Halorientalis litorea: one gene and its partner. The protein of the gene in region 2 binds, or shares a complex with, the protein of the main gene of each other region. Links are inferred from orthologs where the notes say so. Each region holds a gene or a part of one and is shown on either strand. Other genes may lie near its edges.

Region 1 (3,127 bases), 1.6 Mb from region 2 along the record:
TCCCGTTTGGAGGTGTGTCACGTCGATGCGTCCCCGGACCCACTGCCACCACAGCGAAGCGACGTGAGCGCACCAGTCGTGGTACTGGTAGCCGCGACACGAACAATCCGCGACGAGTGTCCGGCCCATCAGGGCGAACAGCACGCGGTGGTAGTCGTCGCTGTCGGAGAGGCGAACCATGCGTTCGGCGTCGTTGACCGGCCCACCGTGGTCCGTCTCGGTCTGTGCGCGCTTCCACGATGTCGAGAACGTGTAGTCCTCGGGGAACGACAGCGGGGACGGCCCGCGGAGTAGGTCCGGGCCGTCCTCGCTGGCCTGCCACTGACGGGGTTGGAGGCTCATGCCTCACCACACTCCGGACAGACCCGCCGCGGGATGCCGCCCCGACTGGTTTCCGTGACGAGTTTCGTACCGCAACTGCCGCAGTACCTCACGCCGCGACACCCCCGTTTTCCTTCGCGTGAGTGCCGGACGGCGAAGGGGTGGAATAGGAACCGTTAGTCACTCGCTCAGAACCGGCCTTTATTCGTCGGTGCCGAGCGATGTAACTACGCTTGTTGAGGTTGCTACCGCCGAAAAATCGGATACTTCGCAACGATGCGCGGGTTGGATGGACTCGCTGGGATTTGAACCCAGGGCCTCTTCCTTGCGAAGGAAGCGATCTACCGCTGATCTACGAGCCCGCAAAGCCCCGCGCGTGAGGGGGCGGTCGGGTTCCGACGATGGTGTGACCGAACGTCAGTTCAGTCCTCGAGGACAATCTCGATGGACACGTCGTTCGGAACTTGGATGCGCATCAGCTGTCGCAACGCCCGTTCGTCGGCGTCGATGTCGATGAGGCGTTTGTGGACGCGCATCTCCCAGTGTTCCCACGTCGCCGTCCCCTCGCCGTCGGGGGACTTGCGGGCGGGAACTTCCAGCGTCTTCGTCGGGAGCGGCACGGGGCCACTCAGCGTGACGCCCGTCTTGCTCGCGATGTCGCGAACGTCGTCACAGATGTCGTCCAAGTCCTCTGGACTCGTGCCGGCCAGCCTGACGCGAGCCTGCTGCATGCGTCAGGGTTCCTCGACGCTGAGGACCTTGCCAGCCGCGATGGTCTGACCCATGTCACGGATGGCGAAGGAGCCGAGTTCCTCGATTTCGGCCGAGGGTTCGATGCTGAGTGGTTTCTGCGGTCGGACGGTGACGACTGCAGCGTCACCCGACTGGATGAAGTCGGGGTTCTCTTCGGCGGTCTCACCGGTCGAGGGGTCGATCTTCTTGTCGATGGACTCGACGGTACAGGCGACCTGTGCCGTGTGAGCGTGGAAGACCGGCGTGTAGCCCGCGGTGATGACCGACGGGTGCTGCATCACGACGATCTGCGCCTGGAACGTCTCGGCGACGCTCGGCGGGTCCGAGGCCGGACCACAGACGTCACCGCGGCGGATGTCGTCCTTGCCGATGCCCCGAACGTTGAACCCGACGTTGTCACCGGGTTCGGCACTCGGGACTTCCTCGTGGTGCATCTCGATGGTCTTGACTTCGCCGCTCACGTCCGAGGGCTGGAACGAGACGTTGTCGCCCGTGTTGAGCGTCCCCGTCTCGACACGTCCGACCGGGACGGTCCCGATACCGGAGATGGTGTAGACGTCCTGAATCGGAAGCCGCAGGTCGGCGTCTGTCGGCGGTTCCGGCGCGGGCAGGTCGTTGAGTGCCTTGAGCAGGTTCGGTCCATCGTACCACGGCGTCTCGTCGGAGTCGTCGGCGACGTTGTCGCCCTCGAACGCCGAAATCGGGATGAACTTCGCGTCGTCGGGGTTGAACTGCACCTGCTTGAGCAGTTCCGTGACTTCGTCGACCGTCTCGCGGTAGCGGCCTTCCTCGTAGTCGACGAGGTCCATCTTGTTGACGCCGATGATGAGTTCGTCGATACCCAGCGTCCGAGCCAAGAACACGTGCTCTCGGGTCTGTGGCTGGACACCGTCGTCGGCCGCCACGACGAGGACGGCGTTGTCGGCCTGACTCGCGCCCGTGATCATGTTCTTCACGAAGTCGCGGTGGCCCGGACAGTCGACGATGGTGAACTCGTACTCGTCCGTGCTGAACTCTTGGTGGGCGATGTCGATGGTGACACCACGCTCTCGCTCCTCGGCGAGGTTGTCCATCACGTAGGCGAACTCGAAGCCGCCCTTGCCCTTCTCTTCAGCTTCTTCCTTGTGCTGTTCGATGACGTGCTCGGGTACACTCCCCGTCTCGTAGAGGAGTCGCCCGACCAGTGTGCTCTTCCCGTGGTCGACGTGGCCGATGATGGCCAAATTCTGGTGGCGTTCGTCGCTCATTGATTATCTCACGCGCAGAGGCGCTATATCGGACTCTTTTGGTGGTGGCAGTTAAAACCATTTCGATACCCCGTGTACATCGTCCGGCCGCCGTCTTGCGTTTTGACAGAGTGTCACACGATTCGACCCCGCCAGCGGCGGGTAGTTACCGCTCGGGGAGACGGCCCACGTCAGAGAGGACGGCCGTCGCCGTCTCCGGCCCACCGGCACCGCGACCGCTGAGGTTGAGTCGTCCCGCGCGCTCCGTCTCCAGTTGGACGATGTTCGTCGTTCCAGCGACGGCGAGGCTGCTCCCGTCGGGAACCAGCCGCGGACCGACCCGGACGGTGTCGCCCGACACCTCGCCGACGAGTCTGACGGTCCGGCCGTCGGCTCCCGCGAGTTCGAGCGCGCTTCCCGGCACGTCGGTGATGCCCTCGACTTCGGCATCCTCCAGCCGATAGGTCCGCTCGCCCTGTGCGAGGACGTTGGCGAGGATGACACACTTCAGCGCGGCGTCGGTCCCCTCCACGTCGAAGGCAGGGTCGGCTTCGGCGACGCCCATGTCCTGTGCCTCGGCGAGGACGTGTTCGTAGCCCAGTCCTTCGGCAGCCATCCGCGAGAGGACGAAGTTAGCCGTCCCGTTCAACACCCCGCGCGCCGCGGTGATGTTCCCCGGCCCGAAGTCCTCGACAGTCGAGAGGACGGGTATCGCGCCGCCGACCGTCGCCTCGAACCGAACCGAGCCGGCACTCTCGGCTTCGAGTTCCCGCACGTCGTCGTAGCGTTCGGCGACCGGCCCCTTGTTGGCGAGGACGACGTGGCGG
Region 2 (2,912 bases):
TACGTCGGGAGGCGGTCGAGTACCCGGTCGTCGACGAGGAAGTGTTGGTCACGGTCGGGATTCCCCCGGACGCCCGCCCGCCGCATCAGCGCGTCCGGGTCGCGTCGCTCGGGCGACCCGTCCGTCCGCCGGGAGTCACCGGTCATAGCTGTGCGTCGCGGCCCCGGCAGTAAAAGCCTGTCAGTCCTGTTCGTCCGTGCGCACGAACGTCCGGTATTTGAGGTCGTCCTCGCGGAGTTCCTCGATGATGCGTTCGACCAGCGTCTCTCGGGGACTGTGAAGCCCGTCGATGCGGGATTCGAGGTCCTCGAAGGACTGGAACGGTCGCCTGTCGCGGGCGTCGAGGATGTCGTTGCGGAGTTTCTTGCCGATGCCGGGCAGGAGGTTCAACTGGTGGAGGCGGAGGGTAATTGGTTGGGCCTCGTTGTAGAAGTCCACGAACCGCCGTTCGTTGTCGGCGACGATGTCCTCGACGACGTACTCTAGTTCCGAGCGCGCGCCGCCGGGCAAGTCATCGTAGTCGATGTCGCGAATCGCACCGACCGGGAGGTCCGAGTCGCGGGCGACGTTCACGCGGTCCGCGATGGCGATGTCGGGGTCGTCGGTGAACTCGACCTCGAACAACTCGAAATCGTCCTCGGTGAGGACGTAGGCGAGCGGCGACTTCTCGTACTGAGGGCGGTCGTCCTCGGTGCGGCCGTGGCGGAGGAAGTCCAAGACGACACCCATCTTTGCGTCGGCCTCGGGGTCGCCGCTCTCGGAGTCAGTCATGCGTTCGACTACGGCCACTGGCTATATAAAAGCCACACCGGGCCGCCCGCGCAGTCAGGCGTACTTCGTGACGACGTTGAGGATGTCGTCGAGTTCCTCGCCCGAGAGGGAGAACCGTTCCTGTGCGTAGATGGCCCGGAGTTCGTTGCGGTCACGCGGCCGGAGGTTCGCAATCTTGTAGGCCGTCGCTTCGTCCACCTTGTCGAGTTCACGGAGTTCGGCGACCAACTCCGTCGACTCCTCGATAGTGAGTTCCGCGAAATGGTTGACGTGCTCGATGGCCCGCGCCAGTTCGTAGCGCATCTCGCGGTCCTCGTTGGCCGCCCGCTCGCGTTCGAGGCCTTCGAGTATCTCCTTGGTCTCCGCGAGCGTCAGGTACTCCTCGCTGACCTTCTCCTTGAATATCGTCATTCCTGCGCCGTGATGTGGGCGGGCTTGGTGATGAGGGTCTTTTCCTTGCCCTGGTCGTCGATTATCACCTTGTACGCCTCGCCCTGGGTTCCGTCGATGGTTCCCGTGAGGCCGCTGAACCGCGGGTGGAATCGGCCGCCGTTCACGCTGGGGTCGATTTTGAGGTGGACCTTCTGCCCCACCTCGAACTCCTCGACGGACCGCTGTGGCGGCGACGTACCTCGGTCTCGCGGTTTGTTGCTGAGTTTGTGCCTCGTCTTCTTTTTGGGGCCATTCGAGTTGGGCATTCGTGGCTGTCGGTTGTGTGGTCGGACTTATAAAACGTGCGTTCCGGGCCAGCCGACTATACGCGACCGACGGAGTCGATGGAGACGCTTTCGACGCCTTCGACGTCACCGAAGGCTTCCTCGACGGCGTCCGTCCCGCCGGCGTCGTCGGGGACGATGACCGTCGGGAACAGTGCGACCAGACCGAACGCCACGTCGTCGCGCTCGAACCCGTTTATCTTGGCCCCTTCGGGCAGGGATTGCTCGAGACGCTCTTGGAGCGCGTCGAGGTCGACTTCGGGGTTCTGCGGCATTACCTTGACTTTGGCTGCGACTTTTCCCATGGTTGGTGGTTGGTGTGGGGGGTGATTTGGATTGCGGTATCGGTCAGGGACCCATGAATCCGCAGTCGGGGCACTCGTAGAGGTTGCTCTGCTTGCGACACTTGGCACAGCGGTAAATCTGGTGTCCGCAGTCGGGACACTTGAACGCCGCCGCACTGTTCCCCGCGATGTTGATGCCACAAGAGATGCACTTTTGCCGCTGTTTCTGCTCGGACTCACTCATATCTCCCGAGTAGACGCGCCCACATTTAACCCTTCATAATCCCCCGTGGGTATGCAGGGCGGGGCTACGACCCCGGCAGGATGTCGCCCAGTGCCGCCCCGACGGCCATCGGGACGAACGCGACAGTACATTGGGCGAACGCAACGAGCGGTTCGTTCCAGTCGACGCGGCCCCACGCGGTACTCAGGACGAGTGCCGTGAGCATGGAGACGCCGAGAACGCCGGCCACCCGGCGGGGAATGAAGCCCAAAATCGGCTCGTAGATGCGAACGTCCTGAATGTCGGCGACGTAGAGGATACCGACCACCATTCCGACGGCGAACACGAGGGTCCCGCCGAGAAAGAGCGGCGACTCGGCCAAGGAGACGCCGACCTCCTGTGTGCCGCCCTCCACGAGCATCGGGATGCCGAACAGTACCGACCCCAGCATCGCCTCGGCGAGGTCGGCCCAGTCGAACCCAACGATAGTCCGGCCGAACACGGCAGGTTCCTCCACGTCGGTGGCAGTCTCGATGATGTCCTCGATCTGCTCGCGCCGTTGCGGGTCGGTGAGCGAGTCCCGATACTCGTCGAGTTCGTCGAGCAGGTCACCGAGCGTGGGCGGGTCACCGTCGGCCGTCGTCGCTCCGGGGTCGGCTCCCCAACCCGCGCCCGACTCCGCCCCACCGTCGTCACCGTCTGTCATCCCTCAGGCGAAGTCCTCCGTGTCGTCGCCCGGTGCCTCCGGTTCGCCGCTCTCCCAGACGTAGAAGCCGCGGCCGACGCTTTTGCCGGTGTCTCCCGCGTCGACTTTCTCGCGGAGGATTGCGGGCGGTTCGAACCGGTCGCCGAGTTCGTCGCTGAGACGTTCCAGCGTGTCGAGTCGCGTGTCCAGCCCCACGCGGTCGCTGAGTTCGA

The links.
Region 1: the proteins of MUG95_RS01335 (region 2) and tuf are in contact, whole or in part, in a crystal structure (PDB 7CSL), measured with the Pyrococcus horikoshii proteins. The link is inferred for Halorientalis litorea from one-to-one orthologs. Residues at the interface, in WP_010884146.1 of Pyrococcus horikoshii: Phe4, Leu6, Val7, Val9, Arg11, Met13, Pro14, Thr15, Asp16, Pro17, Leu38, Ala39, Lys40, Glu44, Pro45, Ile46, Ala47, Phe48, Gly49, Leu50, Tyr56, Leu58, Arg60, Asp61, Glu62, Glu63, Tyr65, Ser66, Phe67, Asp68; in WP_010885563.1 of Pyrococcus horikoshii: Val16, Lys20, Ser21, Lys62, Arg65, Glu66, Arg67, Gly68, Val73, Ala74, His75, Ile88, Asp89, Ala90, Pro91, Gly92, His93, Asp95, Phe96, Lys98, Asn99, Gly103, Ala104, Asp227, Val228, Tyr229, Ile231, Val234, Val237, Val239.

The regions. Positions count from the first base shown.
Region 1 is NZ_CP095482.1:1,875,831-1,878,957, reverse strand. Bases 189-3,081 are described here. They hold tuf (translation elongation factor EF-1 subunit alpha), read right to left. Parts: upstream 2,322-3,081; coding sequence 1,056-2,321; downstream 189-1,055. Other genes in these bases: MUG95_RS10155 (homoserine dehydrogenase), read right to left, coding at 2,467-3,081; rpsJ (30S ribosomal protein S10), read right to left, coding at 744-1,052; MUG95_RS10175 (SWIM zinc finger family protein), read right to left, coding at 189-342. Outside these bases: more of MUG95_RS10175, read right to left, coding at 1-188; more of MUG95_RS10155, read right to left, coding at 3,082-3,127. UniProt on the Methanocaldococcus jannaschii protein: GTP hydrolase that promotes the GTP-dependent binding of aminoacyl-tRNA to the A-site of ribosomes during protein biosynthesis.
Region 2 is NZ_CP095482.1:233,274-236,185, forward strand. Bases 160-2,837 are described here. They hold MUG95_RS01335 (elongation factor 1-beta), read right to left. Parts: upstream 1,793-2,837; coding sequence 1,526-1,792; downstream 160-1,525. Other genes in these bases: MUG95_RS01320 (DUF655 domain-containing protein), read right to left, coding at 181-771; MUG95_RS01325 (RNA polymerase Rpb4 family protein), read right to left, coding at 826-1,182; MUG95_RS01330 (50S ribosomal protein L21e), read right to left, coding at 1,179-1,469; MUG95_RS01340 (HVO_2753 family zinc finger protein), read right to left, coding at 1,836-2,015; MUG95_RS01345 (DUF2391 domain-containing protein), read right to left, coding at 2,080-2,700. Also shown: MUG95_RS01315 (16S ribosomal RNA methyltransferase A), read right to left, coding at 1-146; more of MUG95_RS01350, read right to left, coding at 2,838-2,912. UniProt on the Methanocaldococcus jannaschii protein: Promotes the exchange of GDP for GTP in EF-1-alpha/GDP, thus allowing the regeneration of EF-1-alpha/GTP that could then be used to form the ternary complex EF-1-alpha/GTP/AAtRNA.